DNA from 3 places in the Mesorhizobium sp. AA23 genome. Region 1 is predicted to be linked to each of the others. Evidence: predicted binding sites of a transcription regulator. Region 1 holds the regulator's gene; each other region holds the start of a gene.
What was found. Region 1 encodes PhoB, which activates phosphate uptake and scavenging genes when phosphate is short. Its sites were predicted from a motif close to TGTCATNNANCTGTCAT; they were not measured.
Positions count from the first base shown of each region.

Region 2: a site for PhoB is predicted at 4,746-4,762, ahead of A9K66_RS15345 (alkaline phosphatase). Genes of this name have one in related genera too.
Region 3: a site for PhoB is predicted at 8,138-8,154, ahead of A9K66_RS10165 (esterase-like activity of phytase family protein). Genes of this name have one in related genera too.

Region 1 covers NZ_LYTP01000001.1:482,566-492,300, reverse strand. The annotation lists gene pstC (phosphate ABC transporter permease subunit PstC) at 1-574, shown strand, start outside; gene pstA (phosphate ABC transporter permease PstA) at 578-1,429, shown strand; gene pstB (phosphate ABC transporter ATP-binding protein PstB) at 1,426-2,229, shown strand; gene phoU (phosphate signaling complex protein PhoU) at 2,250-2,954, shown strand; gene phoB (phosphate regulon transcriptional regulator PhoB) at 2,974-3,663, shown strand; gene A9K66_RS02315 (hypothetical protein) at 3,660-4,022, opposite strand; gene A9K66_RS02310 (ROK family transcriptional regulator) at 4,038-5,279, opposite strand; gene xylF (D-xylose ABC transporter substrate-binding protein) at 5,627-6,667, shown strand; gene A9K66_RS02300 (sugar ABC transporter permease) at 6,904-8,268, shown strand; gene A9K66_RS02295 (ATP-binding cassette domain-containing protein) at 8,282-9,082, shown strand; gene A9K66_RS02290 (CHASE domain-containing protein) at 9,214-9,735, shown strand, end outside.
Region 2 covers NZ_LYTP01000014.1:1,254-10,988, forward strand. The annotation lists gene A9K66_RS15315 (TPM domain-containing protein) at 1-228, shown strand, start outside; gene A9K66_RS15320 (GNAT family N-acetyltransferase) at 378-884, shown strand; gene ppa (inorganic diphosphatase) at 1,100-1,633, shown strand; gene A9K66_RS15330 (hypothetical protein) at 1,915-2,505, opposite strand; gene A9K66_RS15335 (TetR/AcrR family transcriptional regulator) at 2,718-3,335, opposite strand; gene A9K66_RS15340 (MFS transporter) at 3,414-4,697, shown strand; gene A9K66_RS15345 (alkaline phosphatase) at 4,834-6,408, shown strand; gene A9K66_RS15350 (hypothetical protein) at 6,507-6,791, opposite strand; gene typA (translational GTPase TypA) at 6,986-8,815, shown strand; gene A9K66_RS15360 (DUF1062 domain-containing protein) at 8,872-9,498, opposite strand.
Region 3 covers NZ_LYTP01000011.1:83-9,817, reverse strand. The annotation lists gene A9K66_RS10200 (UvrD-helicase domain-containing protein) at 1-1,729, shown strand, start outside; gene A9K66_RS10195 (ABC transporter permease) at 1,772-2,824, opposite strand; gene A9K66_RS10190 (ATP-binding cassette domain-containing protein) at 2,824-3,618, opposite strand; gene A9K66_RS10185 (substrate-binding domain-containing protein) at 3,703-4,716, opposite strand; gene A9K66_RS10180 (sugar phosphate isomerase/epimerase) at 4,810-5,715, opposite strand; gene A9K66_RS10175 (Gfo/Idh/MocA family oxidoreductase) at 5,715-6,746, opposite strand; gene A9K66_RS10170 (LacI family DNA-binding transcriptional regulator) at 6,944-7,969, shown strand; gene A9K66_RS10165 (esterase-like activity of phytase family protein) at 8,214-9,695, shown strand; partial or broken gene A9K66_RS31130 (IS5/IS1182 family transposase) at 9,709-9,735, opposite strand, start outside.

The DNA of each region.
Region 1 (9,735 bases):
CGGCATCTGGGGCCTGTTCGTCTTCGCGCCATTCCTGCAGACGACGGTACAGCCGTTCATCATCAATCTTTTCCACGGCATACCGGGTCTCGCCAGCCTGTTTGCCGGTCCGCCCTACGGCATCGGCCTGCTGACGTCGTCGCTGATCCTCGCCATCATGGTGCTGCCCTTCATCACCTCGATCACCAAGGACGTGTTCGACACGGTGCCAGCGGTGCTGAAGGAATCGGCCTACGGCATCGGCTGCACGACCTGGGAAGTGACCCGGCGTGTGGTCATCCCCTATACGCGGGTCGGCATCATGGGCGGCGTCATGCTCGGTCTTGGCCGCGCGCTCGGCGAGACGATGGCCGTCACCTTCGTCATAGGCAATGCGCACCGCATCAGCGCCTCGCTGTTTGCGCCCGGCACGACGATCTCGGCGACCATCGCCAACGAATTCACCGAAGCCGACGGCGAGCTTTACACGTCCTCGCTGGTGGCGCTCGGACTGATCCTGTTCATCATCACCTTCATCATCCTCGCGCTCGCACGCTACATGCTGTTGCGCATCGATAGCCGCACGGGAGCCTGACCGATGTCGACAGCCGCATCGCTCCACCGAAGCCGCAAGCGCAAGAACGCCGTGATGATGGCGCTTTGCACCATAGCGGCGGGCATCGGCCTCGTCTGGCTGGCGCTGATCCTCGGCGCCCTTCTCTATAAGGGGCTCTCGGGTGTCTCGCTTTCGGTGTTCACGCAAATGACGCCGCCGCCCGGCGACGCCGGCGGCCTGCTCAACGCCATCTACGGCAGCATCGTGATGACCGTGATCGGCATCGTCGTCGGCACGCCGATCGGCGTGCTCGCCGGAACCTATATGGCCGAGTACGGGCGCTTCTCGCGCCTCACGACGGTGGTGCGCTTCATCAACGACATCCTGTTGTCGGCGCCATCGATCATTGTCGGCCTGTTCGTCTACGAGCTGATGGTGCGGCCGATGGGTCATTTCTCGGCGATCGCCGGCGCGGTGGCGCTGTCGATCCTGGTGATCCCCGTCGTCGTGCGCACCACCGAGGACATGCTGAACCTTGTGCCCAACGCGCTGCGCGAGGCCGGCACCGCCATCGGCGCGCCGCGCTGGGTAGTGATCCGCTCGGTCGCCTATCGCGCCGCACTGTCCGGCATCGTCACCGGTATATTGCTGGCGATCGCCCGGATTTCGGGCGAGACGGCGCCGCTGCTCTTCACCGCGCTCAACAACCAGTTCTGGTCGAGCAATCTCAACGCGCCGATGGCCAGCCTGCCGGTGACCATCTTCCAGTTTGCGCTGAGCCCTTATGAGGAATGGCAGCAACTGGCCTGGACGGGCGCACTGATAATCACCCTGACGGTTCTCGGGCTGAGCATCTTCGCCCGCAGCCTTACCGGACGCAGAGAGGACAGATGAAACCGATGTTGTCCACCGACCTGAACGTAGCCGAGACGACCGCCGAGAAGGCCAAGATCGAAGTCAAGAACCTCAACTTCTACTATGGCCAGTCGAAGGCGCTGAAGGACATCAACCTGTCGCTGCCCGAGCGCAGCGTCACCGCCTTCATCGGACCTTCGGGCTGCGGAAAGTCGACGCTGCTGCGCGTGCTCAACCGCATCTACGAGCTCTACCCGAAGCAGAGCGCCGAAGGCCAGGTGCTGCTCGACGGCAAGAACATCCTCGACCGTTCGCAGGACCTCAACCTGCTCAGGACCAAGATCGGCATGGTGTTCCAGAAGCCGACGCCGTTCCCGATGTCGATCTACGAGAACATCGCCTTCGGCGTCAGGCTGTATGAGAAGATCAGCAAGGCCGAGATGGACAATCGCGTCGAACAGGCGCTGAAGCGCGCCGCGCTGTGGAACGAGGTCAAGGACAAGCTCAACGCCAGCGGCCAGAGCCTTTCGGGCGGCCAGCAGCAGCGGCTCTGCATCGCCCGCACGGTGGCGGTGAAGCCGGAGGTCATCCTGCTCGACGAGCCGGCATCGGCGCTCGATCCGCTGTCGACCGCCAAGATCGAGGAGCTGATCGACGAGCTGCAGGCCGACTACACGATCGTGATCGTCACCCACAACATGCAGCAGGCGGCGCGCGTCTCGCGGCAGACGGCGTTCATGTATCTCGGCGAGCTGATCGAATTCGACCGGACCGAAAAGATTTTCACCTCGCCCCGCGAGAAGCGCACGCAGGACTACATCACCGGCCGCTTCGGCTGAGTTCATACGAGGACATAACCATGGCCCATACGGTCGCTTCCTTCGACGAGGATCTGAGGCAGATCAGCCAGCTCATCCGCGACATGGGCGATCTTGCCGGCTCGATGGTCGGCGCGTCGACCAAGGCTCTGCTGAATTCCGATAACGCGCTGGCGCAGCGCGTGGTCTCCGACGATGCCATCATGGACGCGCGCCAACGCGAGCTCGACGATCGCGCCATCACGCTGATTGCCAAACGCCAGCCGATGGCCGACGACCTGCGCAGCGTCGTTGGCGCCATCCGCATGGCCGGCGATCTCGAGCGCATCGGCGACCTTGCCAAGAACATCGCCAAGCGCGTCGGCTCGGTCGGCATCAGCGCCGCGCCGCGCGACCTTTCGCACTCCATCGATTCGATGGCGCAGCTGGTGCTGATCCAAGTGCAGGGCGTGATCGAGGAATACACGGCCGGCGACTCTACGGCGCTCGCCAAGCTCCGCAACGACGACGAGCGCATCGACGTCAAATACACCTCCGTCTTCCGCGAGCTCCTGACCTACATGATGGAGGATCCGCGCAACATCACGGCTTGCACGCATCTGTTGTTCTGCGCCAAGAATCTGGAGCGCATAGGCGACCACGTCACCAACATCGCCGAGAACGCCTACTATGTGCTGACCGGCACGCAATTGCCGGCGAATCGTCCTAAGCAGGACGAGACGGCGATGTCGGCGCCGGCGGCCTGACAGCGAAGGTGCCTGCTAAATGATCGCGCCACGCATCATGGTGGTGGAGGACGAGGAGCCGCTGGGGGTGCTGCTCCGCTACAACCTCGAATCCGAGGGCTATCAGGTCGAGGTGGTGACGCGCGGCGACGAGGCCGAGATCCGCCTGCAGGAGAATGTGCCCGACCTTCTGGTGCTCGACTGGATGGTGCCGGCGGTGTCCGGCATCGAGCTTTGCCGGCGCCTCAGGATGCGGCCCGAGACCGAACGCCTGCCGATCATCATGCTGACCGCGCGCGGCGAGGAAAGCGACAGGGTGCGCGGCCTCTCGACCGGCGCCGACGACTATCTGGTCAAGCCGTTCTCGACGCCGGAATTCATGGCCAGGGTCAAGGCGCTGCTGCGCCGCGCCAAGCCGGAGGTGCTGTCCAGCGTGCTCAAGGTCGGCGACATCGTGCTCGATCGCGAATCGCATCGCGTCTACCGCAAGAAGAGCGAGATCCGGCTCGGCCCGACCGAGTTCAGGCTGCTGGAATTCATGATGCGGCATCCCGGCCGGGTGTTCTCGCGCAGCCAGCTGCTCGACAATGTCTGGGGCGAGACGATCTATATCGACGAGCGCACCGTGGACGTGCATGTCGGCCGCCTGCGCAAGGCGGTCAACAACGGCCGCATGCCGGACGTCATACGTACCATCCGTGGGGCGGGCTACGCGATCAGGGAAGATTAGCCGCCGGCCTGGAGTTCATCCGTGCCTTCCAGGCGAGACAGTGCAGCCCAAAGCGCGTCGAACTCCGCTTTGGCAATCTCGCGGGTTTGCAAACCATCGTGCTCGGCCTCTTCCACCGTAGGCAGCTCCCCCTCGGGCAAGTGGTCGCCGTCGAGGCCTCCGGGATATGCGAGGAGCATGCGGCCATCGGCGTATATGTGTATTGCCCGACGACCAAGATTCTCGGCATCGCATTCGAAATAGTACAGGGTTGGCAAATCCGCGCCCCCAGGCGTGACACTCATGAGCCAGCGAGCGGGAGGGCCGAAGTCAGGCAGATAATAGGTTACGCCAAGCCGGTTCTTGTAGCTCTTCATCATAGGCACTCGTCGGCCTCAGGCGACATTCTTCCCCGCGCCGCTTCTCGCCTGCACGCCCGGCGCGAAAATCTCCTGGTCGACGAAGGTCAGCGCGCGCACGGCGCAGCCTTCGCGGATCAGCGGCAATTCGTTCGGCTCGGTATCGAAGGAGATCGAATTTGAATGCTGGCCGCCGGCGGTCTGGGCGATCGCCTCGCGCAGCGCCGGCTCGATCAGGTCGAAGGCGGCGGCGCTGACGCCGACCATGGCGACCGGCGCCGGGTCGATCAGCGCGAACAGGCTGCCGAGGCCGAAGCCCAGCGCCTCCCCGGCCCGGCGATAGGCCTCGCGCTCCGGGCCATCTGTCTCGCGCGCCTTGGCGGCGAGCGCCCGCATGTCGGCGTCGCCGACATCGACCGGCTCGGCGTCCTCGCTCATCTTCATGGCGCTGCGCCAGATGGCGTAGTTGCCGGCATAGGCCTCGACGCAGCCGCGGCGTCCGCAACGGCAAAGCGCGCCGCTCGGACGATGGATCATGTGGCCGAACTCGCCGCCGGACGAATGTGTGCCGGTGAACAGCTCGCCCTTCAGCACCAGGCCCATGCCGATGCCGTGCGAGAGCAGAATGGCGATGAAATTGTCGCGATAGCGGTGGGGATCGCGCCACTGCAGCGCCACAGCCATCATGTTGCAGTCGTTTTCCATGGTGGCCGGAATGCCGAATTCCTTTTCCAGGATGTCGGCGAAGGGAATGTCGGTCAGCGGCGTGATCGGCGACCATAGCATGGCGCGGGCATGGGAATCGGTGATGCCCTGGATGCCCATGGCGATGCGGGCGACGCTGCCGACGTCGAGGTCCGGATCGTCCAGCCGGCGCCGCACGATCGCCAAGCATTCGCCGATCAGCTCGTTGCGCGGCATGGTGAGCGTATCGAGGCGGCGCTGCTCCTCGGCGATGACCTGACCCGCATAATCAATAACGGCGACCGAGAGGAAATTGAGCGACAGCACCACCGTTACCACCGCCGCCGCCTCCGGCTTGAGCGCGAGGCCCACCTGTGGCCGGCCGCGCTTCAGAGACGCGGTCTCGCTCGGCTTGCTCTCGGCCAAGACGCCTTCCTGGATCAGGTCGGAAGAGATCGCCGAAATGGTCGAATGGCTGAGCCCGGTGGTCGCGGCGATTTCCGTGCGCGACGGCTGGCCGGCCCGGCGCACGGCCGAGAGCACCATGGCGCGGTTGCGCCGACGCAGATCGTCGTGGCGGATTCCGACCGACATTTTTGTCTCCTCCCAGTCAGCGCGGCCTCTCGATCATGCACAGGACTCGGCGACGCGCCAGATCGGTTCAGTCCCGCACGCCGGCACCCGAACCGTCCTGGTCTTACAAGTTTCGGTGGACCGGGCTGCGCCTCCTCCCGAACTGTTCCGCGATAGTGGCAGAAGCGGTCGGCACTGTCATTATTTATTGCGGGCCTCGAAAAAAGTACGTGACCACCTCAAAAACCGTCAGAATTGCAGTTGACAGCGCTTTAGCGTTAGATCAGTATTTTTTCGAGGCTCGAAAAAAAGCCTCATCGCCTTCGGGCCAGTCTGGGTCGCGCCGCAAGGGGCGCAGGGAGGATATCATGAAGAGATTCGCAGCCGCCATTCTGGCGGGCGTCGCCATGTCGTTGACGTTGGTGTCGGTCGCGCAGGCGAAGGACAAGGTGATCGGCGTTTCGTGGTCCAATTTCCAGGAAGAGCGCTGGAAGACCGACGAAGCGGCGATGAAGAAGGCGATCGAGGCCGCCGGCGACAAGTACATATCCGCCGACGCACAGTCCAATCCAGGCAAGCAGCTGACCGACGTCGAAAGCCTGATCTCGCAGGGCGCGAATGCGTTGATAATCCTGGCGCAGGACGCCTCCGCCATCGGGCCGGCGGTGCAGAAGGCACTCGACGAAGGCATTCCGGTCGTCGGCTACGACCGCCTGATCGAGAACAAGGACGTGTTTTATCTGACCTTCGACAACAAGGAAGTCGGCCGCATGCAGGCCCGCGAGGTGTTCAAGGCCAAGCCCGAGGGCAATTACGTCTTCATCAAGGGCTCGGGCGCCGACCCGAACGCCGATTTCCTGTTCTCCGGCTCGATGGAAGTGCTGAAGGAAGCCATCGACAGCGGCAAGATCAAGAATGTCGGCGAGGCCTATACCGATGGCTGGCTTCCCGCCAATGCGCAGAAGAACATGGAGCAGTTCCTGACCGCCAACGACAACAAGGTCGACGCGGTGGTGGCGGCCAATGACGGCACCGCCGGCGGCGTCGTCGCGGCTCTGACGGCGCAAGGGCTGGCCGGCACCGTTCCGGTCTCGGGCCAGGACGGCGACCATGCCGCGCTCAACCGCATCGCGCTCGGCACCCAGACGGTGTCGGTGTGGAAGGACGCGCGCGAGCTCGGCAAGCACGCCGCCGAGATCGCCTCGCAGCTCGCCGACGGCAAGAAGATGACCGACATCGCGGGCGCCAAGGACTTCACGACGCCTGGCGGCAACACCGTCAAGTCGCTGTTCCTGACCCCGGTCGCGATCACCAAGGATAATCTCAACCTCGTCATCGACGCGGGTTGGATCAAGAAGGATGAAGTCTGCGCGGGCGTTGCCGCCGGCAGCGTCGCGGTCTGCAACTAAGCTGGCCGTCAGGTTCAAACGCAGCGCCGCGGCCCGACAGCCGCGGCGTTTCTCCAAAGGCTTTCGGGCGTACTGAAGCCGGAGACCATTGGGGCAGTTCACTGTCCGGCAGGATCGCCGAACTGCTCCAGCCGTTTGTTTCCGCGCAATTCCAGGCGGCCACGCACTTTTCCTGGAATTGCTCTAGCATCGTGGTCCGGCATCCGCGCCAGACGGCAAGCCGGTGGGAGGAGATCATGACCGATACGACCTCTGATACGCCGGCCAACCCGGCGGCGGATCGCGCGCGGGCTTCCGAACTGAGCACCGTCGGGCGCTTCCTCAAGGCGACCGAGCTCGACACCCGCATGCTCGGCATGGTCGGCGCGCTGCTGATCATCTGGATCGGCCTGCATGTCATCTCGAGCCTGCGGCTCGGCGTCAATCCGCTCGATTTCGATAGCCGAACGTTCCTGACGCCGCGCAACCTGTGGAACCTGTCGGTGCAGACCTCGGCCGTGGCCATCATGGCTTCCGGCATGGTGCTGGTCATCGTCATGCGCAACATCGACCTCTCCGTCGGATCCGCCGAGGGTTTGATCGGCATGGTCATGGGCTTTGCCCAAGTGCATTTCCTGGTGCGAATGGTTGGGCTCGAGCTTGGCAATCCCTGGATCTGGGTGCTGGCGCTGTTGATCGGCCTGGCGCTCGGCCTGCTGATCGGCGCCTTCCAGGGCTTCGTCATCGCCTATCTCGAAGTGCCGGCCTTCATCGTGACGCTTGGCGGGCTGCTGGTCTGGCGCGGTGCTGCCTGGTGGGTCACCAGCGGCCAGACGGTGGCGCCGCTCGACGCCACCTTCCAGCTGATGGGCGGCGGACCGGCCGGCTCGATCGGCGCCAGATGGAGCTGGATCGTCGGCGCCGTCGCCTGTTTTGCCGTGGTGTTTGCGCTGTTCAACGGCAGGGTGCAGCGCAAGCGCTTCCGTTTTCCGCTGCGTCCGATCTGGGCCGAGACGCTGCTCGGCGCGGTCACCTGCGCCGTCATCATGGGCGCGGTGTGGCTGGCCAATTCCTATCCGTGGCCGGTCGGCATCGTGAACCGCTACGCCGCCGCCAACAATCTCACGGTCCCCGAAGGCGGCCTGTTCATCGCCCACGGCATCGCCGTTCCGGTGCTGATGGCGATCGCCGTCGGCCTCGTCATGACCTTCATCACCAAGCGCACTCGCTTCGGCCGCTATGTCTTTGCCATCGGCGGCAATCCGGAAGCGGCCAACCTTGCCGGCATCAACACGCGCTGGATCACCATGAAGGTGTTCATGATCATGGGCGTGCTGGCGACGATGGCCGCGGCGATATCGTCGGCGCGGCAGAATTCATCGACCAATGCGCTCGGCACGCTGGACGAGCTCCTGGTCATCGCCGCGGCGGTCATCGGAGGCACCTCGCTCGCCGGCGGCTCGGGAACCGTGCTCGGCGCTATGCTTGGGGCGCTGCTGATGCAGTCACTGCAGTCCGGCATGGTGCTCCTCGGCGTCGATTCGCCGCTGCAAAGCATCGTCGTCGGCGCCGTGCTAGTCATCGCGGTCTGGCTCGACACCATCTACCGCAAGCGGGTGTGAAGGAGGCAGCATCATGGCAGACAAGAACGCTCCCACCGGCGCCCCGCTGGTCGACATGCGCAACATCTCGATCGCCTTCGGCGGCATTCGCGCCGTCGACGATGCCTCCATCGATCTCTTCCCCGGCGAAGTGGTGGCGCTCCTCGGCCACAACGGCGCCGGCAAGTCGACGCTGATCAAGATACTGTCCGGCGCCTACAAGCGCGATGCCGGGCAGATCTTCGTCAACGGCGAGGAGGCAGCAATCTCCAACCCGCGCGACGCCAAGAAATACAGCATCGAGACGATCTATCAGACGCTGGCGCTTGCCGACAACGTCGACGCCGCCGCCAATCTTTTCCTCGGCCGCGAGCTGATGACCGCCTGGGGCACGCTGGACGACGTCGCCATGGAGGCCGAAGCGCGCAAGGTGATGGGCCGGCTCAATCCGCGCTTCCAGCGCTTCAAGGAGCCGGTGATCAAGCTGTCCGGCGGACAGAGACAGTCGGTGGCGATCGCGCGCGCGATCCTGTTCAACGCGCGAATCCTGATCATGGACGAGCCGACGGCAGCGCTCGGCCCCCAGGAGACGGCCCAGGTCGGCGAACTGGTGCGGCAACTCAAGGCCGACGGCATCGGCATCTTCCTGATCAGCCACGACATCCATGACGTGTTCGAGCTGGCGGACAGGGTCTGCGTCATGAAGAACGGCCAGGTCGTCGGTACGGCGCGCACCAGCGACGTGACCCAGGACGAGGTGCTCGGCATGATCATTCTGGGCAAGTGCCCGCCAGGCGCCATGCCAGGCCCGGGAGCGCTGAAAATCGCGGCCTAAGACTATAAATTGGTTGGCTAATTTGCGACTTGTTTGATGAGCCAATCGCGGCGTTGGGTTGGCCTTGCCATTGTATTGGCGCGGAGACTTGCCCATAAAGGTGGCCAACCATCCATGGGCCGCATCCTGCATTGAAAAAGCTTTTCCCGATCGTCGCCTTCATCGCCGTCGCGCTGATCAGCCTGACGATGGCGGGGTTCGCCTATTTCGCGACCCAGGAGGCGGCACGCATCAAGTTCGAGGGAACCGCCGACGATGCGCTCAACCGCATCGAGAGCCGCATCGACCTGCATCTGTCGCTGCTGCGCTCGACCCAGGCGCTGTTCGATGCTCGTAACGGCGATATCACGCGCGGCGAGTTCAAGGCCTTCCTCACCGCGCTCGACATCGACGACAATTTCGCCGGACTGCGCGGCATCGGCTTCCTGAGGCTGGCCAAGGCCGGCGACGAGGCCACGCTCGAGCGCGACATCCTGCGCGCTCGCGGTTCGGCCCACCCGGTCTATCCGGCAATCACGCAGCAGCAATGGCGCACGCCCATCGTGCTTTTCGAGCCGCTCGATACCTCCAACCAGTCGATCATCGGCTTCGACATGTTCAGCGACCCGGCACGGCGGGCGGCAATCGAGAAGGCCATGGCCGACGACCAGCAG
Region 2 (9,735 bases), on a different contig from region 1:
ATCGCCGAGCGCTATGCCGAGGTCGTTGCCGACAGCGGCATCGATGCTAAGGTCGGCCAGCATGTCTGGGATGGCGTGGTGCGGGACCTGACACAGCACGCGGGCGACGACCGACTCGCCGACGGCTTCGCCAAGGCGATCGAATCGGTCGGCGCGGTGCTGGCCGAGCATTTCCCGGTTACCGCCGGCGACACCAATGAATTGGATGACCATCTCGTCGAGATCTGACGGAACTGACTGAAAATCTGCTCTGCCGGGGCCGGGTGAGGGCTGGTTTTCGGCGCCTCCGACGCCGCCAAGCTCGTTTGTGAGAAAGCGCGGGCGCGACAGCGCGGACTCTTTGCAGTCGGGCCAAGCGGGTTTATGATTAACAAATCATGAACACGCTGACGATCGACATCCGGAAAGCCGACCCTCGCGATGCAATGGCTATCGCGGACGTGCACCAGGAGGCATGGCGCGGCGCCTATTCCGGCATCATCCCGCATCGCACGCTGACGGCCATGATCAATCGCCGCGGCCCCGATTGGTGGGCGAACGCAATTCGCAAGGCAGCGACCGTGCTGGTGGTCGAGATCGGGGGCACGATCGCCGGCTATGCCACGATCGGCAGGAACCGCGCCCGCGAGCTCAGGCAGCAAGGCGAGATCTACGAGCTTTACCTGCGTCCGGAATATCAGGGCATCGGCCTCGGCAGCAGGCTGTTCAAGGCGGCGCGGACGCGCCTTGCCGACCACGGCCTCAGAGGCCTGGTGGTGTGGGCGCTGGAGGACAATTACAACGCGCTGGCCTTCTATGCCGGCAATGGCGGCCGCGACGTCGCCGAAGGCGTCGAGGTCTTCGAGCAGAAGGCGCTGAAGAAGGTTGCCTTCGTCTGGGAATGATGGCCGCCACTTAAAGCGCGTAGCGGTGACGTGCTTCAAGTCTTCGTTTGATGCATATCGTTCGCCCAAAACCGCTGCGCAGTCTTGGGCGACATGCATTGGGTTACAATCCATCACAAACTGTGCGCTTCCATTAGCGTCCAGTGCTATTCGCCGCATTGCACCATGAAGCGCCGCCCGCTATCGATCTCACAAATCGAGAGAGGGATTTGAGCATGCGCATCGAAGCCGTACCAACGGGGAAGAATCCGCCCGAGGACATCAACGTCATCATCGAGGTGCCGATCGGCGGCGAGCCGATCAAGTACGAGATGGACAAGGAGGCCGGCACGCTGTTCGTCGACCGCTTCCTGCACACCTCGATGCGCTATCCCGGCAATTACGGCTTCGTGCCGCACACTTTGTCGGGGGACGGCGACCCAATCGACGTGCTCGTCTGCAACACGCGCGCGCTGGTGCCGGGCTGCGTCATCAATGTGCGGCCGATCGGCGTCTTGATCATGGAAGACAATGCCGGCCAGGACGAGAAGGTGATCGCGGTTCCCTCGCCGAAGCTGACGCTGCGCTACGAGAATGTCACCGAATACACGCACCTGCCGGAAATCACCCGCCAGCAGGTGCAGCACTTCTTCGAGCACTACAAGGATCTCGAGCCCGGCAAATGGGTCAAGATCGAGGGCTGGCACGATTCCAACTATGCCAAGAAGATGATCGTCGAGGCGATCGAACGGGCGAAGGCGGTCAAGTAGGTAAGCGGCAGCCAACGGCTGGGCGATGGGGCTTGGGCGAGCCCTCAACGTCGTCATCCCAGGGCGAAGCAGGAGCGCAGCTCCGTCGCGGAGACCCTGGGATCCATGCCGTGAGGTCGCGCGAAGATCGTTACGGAACAGAATTACTGCACCGTGGCAACGCCTTGATGTAACGGCATGGATCCTTGGGTCTGCGCCGCGTCGCTTCGCTCCTTGCTCCGCCCAAGGATGACGGATGCGCAACCTTCGCCGTCTCGCATTCGTCGAACACCCTCTGATTTCTAGTTATCTACTCGCCCGAAGTCCGGCACGTTGCCGATCACCTCGCGCTTGTCCTTGCCGCAAGCAAAACCCTTCGCCTTTTGGTCGGCGAGCTTGCGGGCCTGATCGTTGGCCTGAGGGTTGCCGGTAGCGAGCACGAGGCCGATTGTGCAGCCCTCATGCTCCTCCGGCTGCGCGACCTTGGCGACGACCAGCACCTCGGTCGGCTTGTTTTCGTTTTCGGGATTGCTGATCTCGCGACGATGAATGACGGCGAAGGGCACCGCCTTGTCGCCATTGGTTTCGATGCGCCACTCGACCTTCGCCCCAGCGGTGTTGAACCCGGAGAAACTCTCCCAGATGGCGGTCATGTCGTCGGAGGGAAAACCGTAGTAGACGGACTCGCGCGCGTCGTCATAGCCGATCAGCACCGGATAGCCGCGATAGCCGGCGCAGGCGAGGTTCGCCCAGTCGCCGTCGCCTTCTTCCGATTGCGCGTAGGTCACGCAGTCCTTCTTCCAGTCGAGGTCGGTATAGTCGCTGGAAATGTCGCCGGCATGGGCCGAGCCACCAAGGATGACAAAGGCAGTAAGAGCAAGCCAGGCGCGCATCCGAAGACCTCCGTTTGGTGCAGCAGCGTAGCGTTAAAACCCGCGTGAGCCTAGGAAGCTGGGTTGGCGCGAAGGGTCAATTGTCTAGGCCGGTGCTGCTCCTCACCTGCCTGCCGGCATCCTCTCCCTGTATAGCGACGGGGAGAGGGGCGCTCTCCTCGATGGTTTCGCCAACAGCCGACGTTGCAGGAAAAGCGCCGAAGCAGCGGACACTAGTTCTTCAAGCTGGCTTCAATCAGCAGATCGGCGTTACGGGCGACTGATGCCGCCGGTCCGCCGAGGCCGAACAATTGGCCGCTGATATAGGCGCCCTCGATCAGCAGCAGCAGCCCATCGCCCAGCGTGTCGGAATCACTCGCACCCATCGCGGCCGCCATGGCGCGCAGGCGCCGGCGCAATTCCTGCTTGTTGTTCTCGCTCACCACCCGCGCAGGATGGCCGTGCTCGGGATATTCGACCGCCGCATTGGTCATGCCGCAACCGCGATAGTCCGGCCTCTGCGTGCGTTTGCCGACGCGAGTGAGGAAAGCGATGATCTGCGCGCGCGGGTTGCCAGGATGCGCGTCCACGGCGTCGTCGAACCGCTGCCAGAATTCGAGGTCGTACTTGCGCAGATAGGAAGCGGCGAGTTCGTCCTTGGACGGGAAGGTCCGGTACAGGCTGGGCTTGGTGACGCCGGCGCGCCTGACGATCTCGTCGACGCCGATCGCCCGGATGCCTTCGCGATAGAACAGGTCGCGCGCCACGTCGAGGATCTTGTCGGCAGCCTTCGGCGCCGGTGCCGTGCCGGCTCCGCTGATCGACGCTTCAATTTTTTTGTCCGATGGCATTCAACAAACTCGCTTGACAATGTTACTGACCGGTACGTATGAATGGCGCCGCTCCACTGCAACGTACCGGTCAGTAACATGATAGCTCATTCCCGCCCCTTTGGCCAGCGCTACGCCTTCGTCGTCGTCGCAGTCATCTTCTTCTGCCTGCTGATCGCCGCCGGACTCCGTTCCGCGCCGGCGGTCATGATGCTGCCGCTGGAAGAGAGCTTCGGCTGGCGGCGCGATGTCGTCTCGCTTGCCGCCGCGGTCGGCATCTTCCTCTATGGCCTCACCGGGCCATTTGCCGCGGCGTTGATGGAGCGGATCGGGCTACGCCGCACACTGCTTGCCGCGCTGCTGATCATGTCGGGCTCCACAGCGCTCAGCCTGCTGATGACCAAGCCGTGGCATCTGCTGATCACATGGGGGGTATTTTCGGGCATCGGCTCGGGCGCGGTCGCGACCGTGCTCGGCGCCACCATCGTCAATCGCTGGTTCAAGACCAATCGCGGCCTGGTGATGGGGCTGATGTCCGCCTCCAGCGCGACCGGCCTGCTGGTGTTCCTGCCGCTGCTCGCCTCGCTGGCTCAGTCGGGAGGTTGGAAGCCGGTCGCCGTTGCCATCGCCATTGCCACGGCGGCTCTCGTGCCGCTGGTCTTTCTGCTGGTGCCGGAGCGCCCGGCTTCCATCGGCCAGGTGCGTTATGGGGCCGATGCCGACGACGTGCCGCCGGTGTCGCCGGCCGCGCAAGGCAATTTCCTGGCGCATACGCTGAACACGTTGCGCCGTGCCGCGGGAACCAGGGTGTTCTGGTACCTGTTCGCCACATTCTTCGTCTGCGGTTTCACCACAAACGGCCTCGTCGGCACGCACCTCATCGCCTTTTGCGGCGACATGGGCATCGGCGAGGTGCAGGCAGCCGGGCTGTTGTCGATGATGGGCATCTTCGACCTGATCGGCACGACGCTGTCCGGCTGGCTCACCGACCGTTTCGATCCGCGCAAGCTGCTTGGCGTCTATTATGCCGTGCGCGGCCTGTCGCTGATCTATCTGCCCTATTCCGGCTTCTCGGCCGTCAGCCTGATCATCTTCGCCGTGCTCTATGGGCTCGACTGGATCGCCACAGTGCCGCCGACGCTCAGGCTCGCCAACGAAGCTTTCGGCGACCGCAGCGGCCCGATCGTGTTCGGCTGGATCGTCGCTGGCCACCAGGTGGGCGCCGCGGCGGCGGCGGCCTTCGGCGGCACGATGCGCGAATTGCAGGGCAATTACGAGCTTGCCTTCCTGATCGCCGGCATGACCGGCATAGCCGCGGCCTGTATTTCGCTCTTGATCAACACGAGCAAGCCGGCTTTTGAGCCGGAACCGCAGGCGGCCTAAAGCGCGACTTCCCTTCTCCCGCAAGGGGAGAAGGGAAGAGCTGTGACCTGTTATCAAAATTTCATGGTTCCGATATGCGCCTGAAACATTGAGGCCGGAGGTTGGCGGTCCCGTTGAACGCCATCCGGAGACAGCCATGAACAAGCTCTCGTTAACCCGCCGCGCTTTCGTCACCTCGGCCAGCGCCTTTGCCCTAGTCGGCGCCTCCGGACTCGCGTTGCCTTACTATTCGCGCGCCAATCAGCGCCCGGCCTTCACCCACGGCGTCCAGTCCGGCGATATCGACGCCACCTCCGGCATGGTCTGGACCCGCACCGACCGGCCGGCGCGCGTGATGTACGAAGTGTCGACCACCGAAGGCTTCGCCGACGCCGTCAGGCTGGCGCCGCTCGATACCTCGCCCGCCAGCGACTATACGGTGAAGCGGCTGCTCACCGACCTCGCCGCCGACCAGGACATTTTCTACCGGATGACGGCCGCCGATCTTTCCGACATCAACGCCGTCTCCGAGCCGATCGTCGGCCGTTTCCGCACCGCGCCGGCGTCGAAGCGCGACGTGCGCTTCGCGTGGTCGGGCGACACCGCCGGCCAGGGCTGGGGCATCGACGAGACCGGCATGAAGACCTACTCCACCATCGCCAAGCACACGCCTGACTTCTTCCTCCATTCCGGCGACACGATCTATGCCGACGGCGCCATGAAGGACGAGGTCGACCTGCCCGGCGGCGGCAAGTGGAAGAACGTCGTCATGATCGACGGCAAGCGCAAGGTTGCCGAAACGCTGGACGAGTATCGCGACCAGTGGAAGTACAACATGATGGACAAGCACGTGCTCGCGCTTAGCGCCATCTGCCCGACCTTCTACCAGTGGGACGACCACGAGGTGGTGAACAACTGGTCGGATTCGAAGGACCTGACGACCGACAACCGCTACACGGAAAAATCCATCCCTGTGCTGGCGGCCCGCGCGGCGCGCGCCTTCCATGAGATGACGACCATCCGCTACGAACCTTCGGAACCGGGACGCGTCTATCGCAAGATCGCCCACGGGCCGCTGCTCGACGTGTTCTTCCTCGACATGCGCTCCTATCGCGGCCCGAACGGCCCCGACATGGAGGACACGCTGACGCCGAAGTCGCGCATGCTCGGCGAGCAGCAGACGCAGTGGCTGAAGCGCGAGCTGGCGAATTCCAAGGCGACCTGGAAGATCATCGCCGCCGACATGCCGCTCGGCCTCGTCGTCTGGAACGACGCGGCCAAAAAGGCCGGAGCCGAGGCGGTCAGCAACGGCGACAATGGCACGCCAAAAGGCCGCGAGCTCGAGTTCGCCGACCTGCTGCGCTACATCAAGAACGCCGGCATCACCAACACGGTGTGGCTGACCGCCGACGTCCACTATACGGCGGCGCATTACTACAATCCGGACAAGGCGCAGTTCCAGGATTTCAACCCGTTCTGGGAATTCGTCTCCGGCCCGATCCACGCCGGCACCTTCGGTCCCAACGATCTCGACATGACCTTCGGGCCCGAGCTGAAGTTCATCAAGGCGCCGAGCGCCGAGCAGGGCCAGAACCTGCCGCCATCAGCGGGCCTGCAGTTCTTCGGCCTGGTCGACATTTCCGGCGCCACCGAGCAGCTAACGGTGCGGCTGATGGATCGCGACGACAACGAGCTCTACAAGGTCACGCTCGATCCGGTGCGGTCGGCTTAGGGTCGGCGCCAGGCACCCCCCTGTGCCCTGCCGGACAGTCCGGCAGGGCACAGGGGGGTGTCCCGGAGTGCCACCTTTGTCAGGTAGCCGTCGCAATATTAATCCGGATAGCAGGTCGCGGGAATGTTCGGCCAGACGGCGGTGTCGCAGTTGGCTGCCTTCTGGCGCTGCTTGAAGGCGGCGCTGACCGGGCCGGTGACGATCGGGTCGACCCCGTCCGGGGCGTCGGCAAACATCTGCTGCGCGGTTTTGGCATCACGGGGCGAGGGGTCAGCTTCTCTCAGGGCAGCCGCCGACTGTGCGGCGCCAGCCGCAACAAGCACGCCAAGCGCTGCCCACGCGAAAACCGGACGCAATCTGGACATCTGATCGGTCATGAACATGAAATTGCCCGGCCCCTCAAAGGTTCCCCCTTGGTTAACAGAATCATTTCACACCAAGACGTTTAAGAATCAGTGACCATTTATTTGGGGCGGGGCCTCCCCTTTCGCAATTGCGAAAAACCTTGTATGAGCCGCCCAACCGAAAAAGGCGGCGCTTTCGGGCCTGCTGCCTGCAACGCTCCCGAGACCAGACAATGAACCTCCGCAATATCGCGATCATCGCGCATGTCGACCATGGAAAAACCACGCTCGTCGACCAACTCCTGAAACAGTCCGGCGCCTTCCGCGAAAACCAGCGCGTCGCCGAGCGCGCCATGGACTCCAACGACCTCGAAAAAGAACGCGGCATCACCATCCTGGCCAAGGCGACCTCGGTCGACTGGAAGGGCACCCGCATCAATATCGTCGACACGCCCGGACACGCCGACTTCGGCGGCGAGGTCGAGCGCATCCTGTCGATGGTGGATTCGGCGATCGTGCTCGTCGACGCCGCCGAAGGGCCGATGCCGCAGACCAAGTTCGTCGTCGGCAAGGCGCTGAAGGTAGGTCTGCGGCCGATCGTCGTCATCAACAAGATCGACCGGCCGGACGCTCGTCACATCGAGGTGGTGAACGAGGTGTTCGACCTCTTCGCAGCGCTCGATGCGACCGACGAGCAGCTCGACTTCCCCATCCGCTACGGCTCGGGCCGCGACGGCTGGGTGTCGGAAAATCCGGAAGGCCCGAAGGACCATGGCCTTGCGCCGCTGTTCGATCTCGTCGTCAAGCATGTGCCGGCGCCGACGGTGCATCCCGGTCCGTTCCGCATGATCGGCACCATCCTCGAGGCCAATCCGTTCCTCGGCCGCATCATCACCGGCCGCATCGAGTCCGGTTCGCTGAAGCCCAACCAGGCGGTCAAGGTGCTGCACCATGCCGGCACGCAGATCGAGACCGGACGAATCTCGAAAATCCTCGCCTTCCGCGGGCTCGAGCGCCAGCCGATCGAGGAAGCCCAGGCGGGCGACATCGTCGCCATCGCCGGCCTGTCGAAGGGCACCGTCGCCGACACCTTCTGCGATCCGAGCGTGAGCGAGCCGCTGCATGCGCAGCCGATCGACCCGCCGACGGTGACCATGTCCTTCCTGGTCAACGACAGTCCGCTTGCCGGCACCGAGGGCGACAAGGTGACCAGCCGCGTCATTCGCGACAGGCTGCTGCGCGAGGCCGAAGGCAATGTGGCGCTCAAGATCGAGGAATCGCCGGAGAAGGATTCCTTCTTCGTCTCCGGTCGCGGCGAGTTGCAGCTTGCCGTGCTGATCGAGACGATGCGCCGCGAAGGCTTCGAGATCGCCGTGTCGCGCCCGCGGGTCGTCATGCAGAAGGGCGATGACGGCCAGTTGCTGGAGCCGGTCGAGGAAGTCGTCATCGACGTCGACGAGGAGCACGCCGGCGTGGTCGTGCAGAAGATGTCGGAACGCAAGGCCGAGATGGTCGAGCTGCGCCCCTCCGGCGGCAACCGCCAGCGCCTTGTCTTCCATGCGCCGACCCGCGGCCTGATCGGCTATCAGTCGGAACTGTTGACCGACACGCGCGGCACCGCCGTGATGAACCGGCTGTTTCATGCCTACGAGCCCTACAAGGGCGAGCTGCCCGGCCGCACCAATGGCGTGCTGATCTCCAACGAACAGGGTGAGTCGGTCGCCTATGCGATGTGGAACCTGGAGGATCGCGGCCCGATGATCATCGATCCGGGCGTCAAGGTTTACCAGGGCATGATCATCGGCATCCATTCCCGCGACAACGACCTGGAAGTGAACGTGCTGAAGGGCAAGAAGCTCACCAACATCCGCGCCGCCGGCAAGGACGAGGCGGTGAAGCTGACGCCGCCGGTCCGCATGACGCTGGAACGCGCGCTGGCCTGGATCCAGGACGACGAGCTGGTCGAGGTGACGCCGAAGACCATTCGGCTCAGGAAGCTCTATCTCGACCCGAACGAGCGCAAGCGCTTCGAGAAGTCGGCCAAGGTGATGGGCGCGGCGTAGGGTTTTAGCCCAGGCAGTTACTCAAGGGAGGGGGCATCGCTCCCTCTCTTTTCACTTCATGCACATGCGGCCGAAACGACAGCGTCACGGCCGGTCTCGCCGGAGAGGTCGACGCGTACGACCATGCCGTCGCGCACCGGCCTGCGCAGGGCTTTGGCGCCGCACGGTTCGATGGCGAGCAACCGCCGCGCTTCCCAGGCCTGCAGCCTCGACCGGGAGATGCCGAGCTCGCCGGCGAGCAAGCGGTCAAGCCGCAAGGGCGTTGCGGCATCGAGCCGAAGCTCAAGCCAAAGCGCCGTCGCGCCTTCCGGCCTGCCATCCAGCGGCTCCTTTCGCACCGTGACTTCGGGAGATTCTTCGATCCGCCCGACCCGATTTCTGAGCGCCACGGCATCGAAGCCATAGTGTCGGACCAGCGTCGGATCGTTGCGCTCCAGTGCAGCCATCAGCGCCGGTGCGATGTCGCGACGGTTGCATCGCTCGAAAATGGTTCGGTTCCAGGAATTGTCGCAGTCGGTGCAGCGATAGATCAGCCAGGCATCGATGCGCTTGCCGTTGGCGTTGACGCGGAACTTTCCGCTGCATTGGTAAGGTTTGACGCCGCCGCAGCGATTGCAGTTGATGAGAGGTCGAGGCGCGACTGCGGGCGCGACCACCCAGCGAATGCGCAAAGTTCGAGACATGCCGATAGGCCCTTCCCGTCGGGAAGTCCGTCAGCGCGGCAATGTCCGAGATGCCCATGCGGGCACGGTGTGGCGAAAGGCTGTAGTGGTTGAAAATCAGACGCCCGCGCAATTGCGCGACGGCGGCTCAGCAATGCCAAACCGGTCTCGAGCCGCCGCCTGAAGAACACATGAAATGATGCAGGCGCCGCCAAAGCGCGCCTGCGCGTGCTTTCGGGGAGTAGACGAGACCGGCGT
Region 3 (9,735 bases), on a different contig from region 1:
CGGCCACCCTCCCCTCAAGGGGGAGGGAAACCGGCGTCGATCCACTGTCAACATTTGCTGCGTCGGCGACGACGACCAGTCGATCTATGGCTGGCGCGGCGCCGAGGTCGACAATATCCTGCGCTTCGACAAGGATTTTCCGGGCGCCACCATCATCAGGCTGGAGCGCAACTACCGCTCCACCGCGCATATACTGGGTGCGGCTTCGCATCTTATCGCCCACAATGAGGGCCGCTTCGGCAAGACGCTGTTCACCGACCGCAACGACCCCGAGGACGATAAGGTGCATGTCCATGCCGCCTGGGATTCGGAGGAAGAGGCGCGCGCCATCGGCGAGGCGATCGAGGCCTACCAGCGGCAAAAGCACAACCTCAACGATATGGCGATCCTGGTGCGCGCGTCCTTCCAGATGCGCGCCTTCGAAGACCGCTTCATCACGCTCGGCTTGAGCTACCGAGTCATCGGCGGCCCGCGCTTTTACGAACGCTTGGAAATCCGCGACGCGCTGGCCTTCTTCCGCGTCGTCGCCAACAGCGGCGACGACCTTGCCTTCGAGCGCATTGTCAACGTGCCGAAGCGCGGGCTCGGCGAAGCCACCATCCGCCAGATCCACGACACCGCGCGCGCGATGCAAATCCCGATGCTTGAGGCCGCGGCGACACTCGCCGAAAGCGACGAGTTGAAGCCGAGGCCGCGCGCCGCGCTGCGCGAGGTCGCGGCCAATTTCGAGCGCTGGCAGAAGGCGCTGGAGACCACGCCGCACACCGAGCTCGCCGAGACCATCCTCGAGGAGAGCGGCTACACCGACATGTGGAAGAACGACCGTTCGGCCGAAGCGCCCGGGCGGCTGGAGAACCTCAAGGAACTGATCCGCTCCATGGAGGAGTATGAATCCCTGCGTTCGTTCCTCGAGCATGTCGCGCTGGTCATGGAGGCAGAGCAGGGCGAATCGCTCGATGCGGTCTCGATCATGACGCTGCATTCGGCGAAAGGGCTTGAGTTCGAGACCGTATTCTTGCCCGGCTGGGAGGAAGGCCTGTTCCCGCATCAGCGCGCGCTGGACGAAGGCGGCCGCTCCGGCCTCGAGGAAGAACGCCGCCTCGCCTATGTCGGCCTGACGCGCGCGAAAAAGAACCTGCACGTCTGGTTCGTCTCAAACCGCCAGATCCACGGCCTGTGGCAATCGACCATTCCGTCGCGTTTCGTCAATGAATTGCCGGAAGCCCATGTCGATGTCGCCGATGGCGGCAATTCCTATGGCGGCTATGGCAATCCCTATGGCGGCGGCTCCTTCGCCTCAGACCGCGGCGGCGGCCGGCAGAATCCCTACGGCGCCTCGCGCTTCGACAATATCGGCGCGGAAAAACCCGGCAGCTTCTCCAACACCTATGCAACACCCGGCTGGCAGCGCGCGCAGGCGAACCGCACCGAAGCGACCGACCGCAACTGGGGCACACGCTCCGGCCACCAGGTCGAACGCATCGGCTATGGCGAGACCGACAGCGGCTATGGCGCTGGCCGCACCTCGGTGAAAGGCCGCACCATCGAAGGCGAGCTGGTCGCCAAATCGGTCGCCGACACACCTTCGCCATTCAAGCTCGGCGACCGCGTCTTCCACCAGAAATTCGGCAACGGCAACATTGCCGCCATCGACGGCAACAAGCTGACCATCGACTTTGACAAGGCCGGCCAGAAACGCGTGCTGGACGGGTTTGTCACCAGCGTTTGAGCGGCGGCCGCCAACGGATTACCGTCCGAAAACCGCAGCCTCTCAGCGATACCGCGCCTGGTTCCATTTGTGGCCGAGCAGCGACAGGATGATGATCAGCCCGTTGAAGAACTGCACGTAGAAGCCGCTGAGGCCCGCGGCGACGACGCCGGTCTGGATGAACGACACGGTGACCGCGCCGATCGCGCCGCCGACCACTGTACCGATACCGCCCCACGTCGGCGTGCCGCCGACGAACACCGATGCCAGCACCGGCAGCAGGTAGCCGTCGCCCGCCGTCGGCCACCAGGTGAAGTTGATCATCACCGAGAAGGTTCCGGCGATCGCCGCCCCGATGCCGGTGAAGACGAACACCTTGACCCGGACGCGCTGAACGTCGATGCCCATTTGCTTGGCGCTGTCCGGATTGTCGCCGACCACCTTGACCTGGGCGCCGAAGCGGTGGCGGTTGTAGAGCAGCGCCGAAAACACGACGAAGGCGATCGCCCAGAAGATCTGCACCGGGATGCCCCAGAGCTGGCTGGAGAAGATCGCGTAAGCTGAGCTGTCGGCCAGATTGGTCAGCGCCGTCGACCTGCCCTCGTTGATGATCTGGATCAGCCCGCGCAGCAGGAAGTTCATGCCGAGCGTGGCAATCAGCGACGACAGGCCGCCATAGACCACCAGCGATCCGACCAGGAAGCCGAGCAGCGTGCCGGTGAGAAGCGCCGCGGCGATGCCGAGGAACGGATCGTAGCCGGCCTGCACGACGATCGCGAAGGCCCATGAGGCGAAACCCATCGTCGCCGGGAACGATAGGTCGATCTCGCCGCAGGTGACTACGAAGACCAGCGGCACGACAACGAACAGCGCGACGGGAAGCGTCGTCAGCACCGAGCTGTAAAGATACCAGGTGGTGAAGACGGTCGGGTTGGCGATCATGAAGATCGCCATCATGACGATGAACACGGCGAGCGTGCCTAGCGCCGCGCGATTGTCGAGGACGAAGCCGCGCAGCCAGTGATCGGAAGGATGACTCCACTGCTTGCCTGATTCTGTCGGGCCGCTTGCTCTTCCCAGAGGTGTTTGCAGATCGGGTTCCATGGCCTTGCTCATCACGCTCTCTGCTCCGCTCCGCCCGCCTCGTGTAGCCCTGGCAGGCCACCCGGATGCGCGATCTCTTCCATAAAGTTGATGAGGTCGTCGGCTGACTTGACCTCGCTGCGGTCAGCCGTCAACGCCACCTTGCCGCGGTCGAGCACCACGAAGCGGTCGGCGATGTCGAAGACATGATGAATGTTGTGGCCGATGAACAGGATCGAGCGGCCACTCGCCCGCACCTGGCGCACGAAATGGAAGACCTTGGCGGTCTCCGTCAGCGACAGCGCCGTCGTCGGCTCGTCGAGGATAATCAGCTCCGCCTGCTTGTAGATGGCGCGCGCGATCGCCACACCCTGACGCTCGCCGCCCGAGAGCTGGCCGACGATGGAATGCGGCGTGAACACTTTCGATGTGAAGCCGATCTCGCGCATCAGCCGGCTTGCCTCCTCGATCTCCTTGTTGACTTTCAGCCAGCCCATGAAGCCGGTCAGCTCGCGGCCCATGAAGATGTTGCGCACGATCGTCTGCTGCACGGCCAAAGCGCGGTCCTGGAAGACCGTCTCGATGCCGGCATCGCGCGAGCGGGCGGCACTCCATCCGGTCACCGGCTTGCCGCGTACGAGGATGTCGCCGCTTGTCGGCTTGACCACGCCGGATAGGATCTTGATCAGCGTCGATTTGCCGGCGCCGTTGTCGCCGATCAAGCCGACCACCTCGCCGCGATCGACGCTGAGGTTGACGCCGCCCAGCGCATAGACCTGGCCGTAGGATTTCTTGATATCGCGCAGTTCGATGATGCGTTCGCCCATGCGATCCTCGCTTCCAATTGTGTTATCGGCCGCTTGCCGGCGATCCGGTCGGCCGGGCCCAACCCCGACCGACCGCCTGGGAGGTCAACGCAGCGCCTGCTTGGCCAGCTCGGCGACGATCTCGTAATTCTGCGGCGTGACGAAGCCGGCGCCGGTATCGACATTCATCGGCGCCAGACCCAGCACCACCTGCTGGCAAAGGCTCAAGATCGGCAGATAGCCCTGCAGGAAAGGCTGCTGGTCGGCCGTCAGCTGCACCCAGCCGCCCTTGAAGCCTTCGACGATCTGCGGGCTGGTGTCGAAGCCGAAGTTGAAGATGTCGCCGGGCTTGCGTCCCGCCGCCTGCATATAGGTGGCGACGTTGCCTAGCATCTGTCCGCCGGGATAGCCGACCGCCTTGACGTCGGGGTGGTTGAGCAGAGCCGCCGTGATCACCGGAATGGCAAGGTTCGGGTCGGACGCCCATTCGCCGCTCGGCGGCGAGGACAGCTGGATCACCTCGACGCCCGCCTCCTTCAGCGCCGCGACCGTGCCGCGCTCGCGCGCGCCGCGATTCTCGTTCTCGAACGGGCCGATCATGATCGCCTTGTCGCCGGCCTTGAGCTTGCCGAGCTTGAACGCCTCGGCGCCGAGCGCGCGGCCCTGCTGCTCCTGCTGCGCGCCGACATAGCCGCCGCCGAACGCTTCCACCACCTTCGGCACCGGCACGTTCTGGTACATCATCTTGATGCCGTCCTTATGCGCCTGCTCGGCCAGCGGCATGATCGCGGCATCGCCCGGATGGCCCATCATGGCGATGCCTTGCGGCTTGACCGCGACCGCCTCGCGCAATTGCTGCACCATCTTCTCGACATCCCACTGGGAGAAGATGTAGTCGACCTTCGGCCCAAGATCGGCCGCCGCCTGCTTGGCGCCATTGTAGACGATGGTGCCGAAGGCGTCGCCCTCGGCGCCGCCGACGAAGAAGCGGATATGGACGTCCTTGCACCATTGGGCGTCAAGCGCCTTTGCCGGCAAGGTGGAAATCGAGGCGCAGAGCGCCGCAGCAGCCGCCGCGACGGTCGAGCGCAGAACAGTCCTTCTCGTCGTGATGCTCATGCACGTTCCTCCCTTTTGGTCCCTCGCAACAGAGGGTTTCGACGATTGCTTCGGCCGTAGTCTTGGTGGCCGGCTCCTCCCGCCGGCCGGTCCTCACACCGGATTGGGCAGGTAGCTGGCTCCTCCCCTGCACTGCTTCAGATAGCCCAGCGCCCGCACCTGACCGGTCATCTCGAGGTCGCCGCGATAGACCGGGTCGTGCCAGCCTTCGATGTCGATGGCGCCCTTGTAGCCGGCCAGCCGCAATTCGCTGATCACCCGGGTCCAGTCGCTGTCGCCGAAGCCGGGGCTGCGCATCTGCACGAATGGCAGGCGTCCGAACACGCCGTGCTCGCGGATCACGTCCCAGCGCACGGTGGCGTCCTTGCCGTGGACGTGGAAGATACGCGGCGCCCATTTGCGAATCTGCGGAATCGGGTCGATCAGATAGACGAGCTGGTGGCAGGGCTCCCATTCGAGCCCGAGATTGTCGTCGGGCAATTCGTTGAACATCAGCTCCCAGGCGTCCGGGTTGTGGGCGATGTTCCAGTCGCCGCTCGCCCAGTTGCCGTCCATCGCACAGTTCTCGAAGGCGATGCGCACGCCCTTGTCGGCGGCGCGCCTGGCCAGCGGCCCCCAGACCTCGCGGAAGCGGGGCAGGCTGTCGGTCAGCGGTTTGCCGCGCAGCCGGCCGGTGAAGCCGCAGACCATCGTGGTGCCGAACAGATGTGCGTTGTCGATGACGGTCTCCCACGCCGCGAGCACGCCGCGGTCGACCTCGCCGTTCTCCAGCGGATTGCCGAACACGCCGATCGATGAGACGGCGACGTCCGCATCGCCGATCGCTTCGCGGATTTCGCCCGCCAGGCGCTTTAGGTCCTTGCCGCCCAGCGTCTGCCAGAAAAAGGGCTGGATGCTCTCGAAGCCGAGCGGCAGGATCTGTTTCACATAGGCGGCCGGGTCGTCGAGATTGGCTCGCACCATGGTGCCGATCCTGATGTCGAGAAGCGGGTTCGGCATCACGGCGTTTCCTTTGCGATTGCGACGCGGCGTCCGGTCTCTGCGCTTTCGATGGCGCCAAAGACCATGGCTAGGCTTTTGATGTTGTCGGTGCCGCGCGTCTCCGGTTCGGTGCCGGTCTCGATCGCGCGCATGAAATCCTGGATGATGCCGAGATGGCCGTCGACTCTGTCGGCCGCGTCGAGCGCCGGCACCTCGATCGACTGGGTCTTGTCGATGATACCGTCGCGGCCGGATGCAACCACCTCGGCCTTCAACCCGTCATGCCCGTCCCACAACAGGCTGCCGCGCTCGGCGACGATGCGCCAGCTGCCTTCCCAACTCGTGCGGAAACCGTCCGCGCACCAGGAGCCGGCATAGGTGAAGACCTTGCCGCCGCCGAAATCGAACACCGCGCTGGCCGACGAGCCCTGACGGTACCAGGAATTGGCAGGCTCCCACTCCTGGCAATAGACGCCGGCCGGTTCGCCGGCGACCATGTAGCGGGCGGCGTCGAACGTGTGGATCGCCATGTCGAGCAAAAGCACGTGGCGCATCTCCTCGCGAAAGCCGCCGAAGTGCGGCGCGACGAAGAAGTCGGCATGGATGCTGGTCGGCTTGCCGATGGCGCCGGAATCGAGGAACCGCCGGATCCGCCTGACATTGGCGACATAGCGCCGGTTCTGAACCACGGCATGGACCCGCCCCGCGCGGCGCGCCGCTTCGATGATGGCGCGCGCATTTTCTGGGCTGTCGGCAAGCGGCTTTTCGGTGAGCAGATGGCAGTTATGGGCAAAGGCCGAAAGCGCGACCTGGCGCCGCGCAGCAGGAACCACGACATCGAACACGGCATCGGGCCGGGTCTGATCGAGAACGGCATCGAGGCTGGTGCCGATGACGGCATTGGGGAGCTCGTACTCGCGCGCCCTCGCCTGCGCCCGATCGGCATCGAGATCGACAAGGCCGGCAATGGCAAGCCCGTCGATCTGCCTCGCGGCATCGAGCCACTGCCTGCTCATGGCTCCGCACCCGACCAGGACGACCTTCATCATCCAGCGCTCCTCCTCCGCTCGGCCCCTCCAGGCCGAGTGTCACGGCATTTCCGGCTTCACCGTAAACGTTTTTCCGTAAACGTTTACGAGAACACACCCGATGGCGTAGAATGTCAATCACCTGCTCGCGAAAATCGACATGCACTGCTTGGCCTGAAGGACGGCCGGTGCTAGCGAGGTCAGGGGGAGAACCTACCTTGGCGTCCAGCATCCACGATCTCGCGCGTCACCTGAACATTTCGATCGGCACCGTGTCGCGCGCGCTGAACGGCCGCGCCGACGTCAATGCGGAGACGCGCCAGCGCGTGCTCGAGGCGGCCAGGAAGCTGAACTATTCGCCCAACCAGTCGGGCCGCAGCCTGCGCCAGGGCGCCACCCGCTCGATCGCCTTCATGCTGCAACCGCATCCCGGCGACCAGCAATATGGCGAGCCGTTCTTCATTCCGTTCCTGACCGGCCTGCAGGCGCGGCTCGCCGAGCATGAGTTGGATCTGATGGTCGTCATGGGCGAGCCCGGCCAGTATCAGCAGGAGCGGCTGCGCCGCGTGGTTGAGACGCGCCGGGCCGACGCGGTCGTGTTGGCCAATACACGGCGGGAAGACGATCGGATCGACTATCTGAGCAAGGCCGGCTTTCCCTTCGCCACGCTTGGCCGAAGTCAATCCGGCGGCGACACCTATCCTTCGCTCGATATCGATTTCGAGAGGGCGGGTGATGAAGCCGTCGACCGGCTGGTTGCGCGCGGCCACCGCCGCATAGCTGCCATCCGCCCTTCGCTTGATCTCAACTTCGGCTACCTGTTCCTCGACGGCTACCGCAAGGCTCTGAAGCGGCACGGCATCGAAGTCGACCCCGGCCTGATCGCCGACGGCTTCATCAACGAGACCGGCGGCTACCAGGTGACGCCGCGTGTCATGCTCTCCAAGGACCGGCCGACAGCCATCATCTTCAACAATGACGCGATGGCGCTCGGCGGCTGCAAGGCACTGGCCGAGATGGACATCAGGCCCGGCCACGACATCGCGGTGATCGTCATCGTCGACACGCCGCTCTGCCGCTACTTCTCGCCGACGCTGACCGCCTTCCGTCCGGCGCTGGAGCCGATGGGCCGGCGGCTGGCCGAGATGCTGCTGGCGTCACTCCCGGCCCATGCCGGTCCGGAGGGGCCACGCACGATCCGCGAAGTCTGGCCGCTGGAGCTCGTCGCGCGCGAGAGCGATTGAGCACCCTCTCCTTCTCCCCTTGCGGGAGAAGGTGTCGCCGAAGGCGACGGATGAGGGGTGCTCCAGGGAAAGCCAACGTCTCGCTCCGCTGGAACACCCCTCATCCGTCTCGGCGCTGCGCGCCGATCCACCTTCTCCCACATGGGGAGAAGGAAGGAGCCCCACTCCTGTCACGCAAGTATGATGTTCGCGTCCTAGACCCGATGTGACGCCATTCCGGCTCTGCTCGTCACATGGGGACATCATGAAGCACCTCAACCGAACCGTCGCGCTTGGCGCGGCAATCGCCCTGTTCACCGTGCTGAGCCCTGCGCTCGCCGAGGGTGTTGGCTATGTCAACAAGGGGCTGGTCTGCGTTGGCCGCATCCCCGCCAGCCAGAAGGACAAATTCGGCGAGACCTTTGGTTCGGGCTCCGGCATGGCAATCGACGCCAAGAGCTGGGCGCGTGACGGCGCCGGCTACAAAGGCTCGCTCTGGCTGCTGCCGGACCGCGGCTACAACGTCGCCGGCACCACCGACTACCGGCCCCGCTTGAACACCATTGCAATCGAGCTGACCCCGACCCCTCCGGGCGCGGCGCCCGCCGCCGGCCAGGAACAGTCGGGCGTCAAGGCAACGCTCGTCGACACCATGCTCCTGACCGACGACAAGGGCGCCGACGCCACCGGCCTCGACCCGCTCAACGGCGTGCGCCCCGCTGCCGGCGACATGCCGATCCTGCCGCAGGCCGACAATGGCAAGCTTTCGCTCGACGACGAGGCGGTCGTGCGCCTGCCCGACGGCACCATGTTCATTTCCGACGAATATGGCCCCAACATCTATCGCTTTTCGGCCGACGGCCGCCTGATGTCGGCGACGCAGCCGCCGGCGGCCCTGGTGCCGATACGCCATGGCAAGCCGAACTTCGCTTCCGACAATCCTGGCCCGGGTGCCGCCGAGCCGGATCCCAAGGATCCCGAGACCGGCCGCCAGAACAATCAAGGCCTCGAAGGCATGTCGATGACGCCGGACGGCAAGTTCCTGATCGCCGTGCTGCAGTCGGCGCCGCGCCAGGATGGCGGCGATTCCGGCTCGACCCGCCGGAACACCCGCGCGCTGGTCTATGACGCCTCCGACCTCGCCCACCTCAAGCTGGCGCACGAATATGTCGTACCGCTGCCGGTGTTCAAGGACGCCAAGGGCAAGATCAAAGTGGCCGCGCAGAGCGAGATCGTGGCGCTGTCCGACAAGAGCTTTTTGATGCTGGCACGCGACAGCGGCAACGGCCAGGGGCTGAAGGACGCCGAGTCGGTCTACCGCAAGATCGAGATCGTCGACCTGTCCGCGGCCACCGATATCGCCAACGGCCCATTCGACGCCGCCGACAAGCCGGTTGCGCCGAAAGGCGTGCTCGATCCGTCGGTGACGCCGGCCAAGCTCACCTCGTTCATCGACATCAACGACAAGGGCGAACTCGGCCGTTTCGGCCTGCACAACGGCGCGCCGAACGACAGGAACAACCTCTCGGAGAAGTGGGAGGCGATGTCGCTGGTGAGCGTGCTGGACCCGAAGCTGCCTGACGACTATTTCCTGTTCGTCGCCAACGACAACGACTTTCTCACCCAGGACGGCTTCCAGGTCGGTGCCCCGTACAAGGCCGAGGATGGCGCCGATGTCGACACCACCTTCCTGGTCTATCGGGTTACCCTGCCCGGCCTGTCGGGGAACAGTCTCGCCGCAAACTAGGCTGAATCGACATTCAGCGCATCCATAACATAGCTGCGGC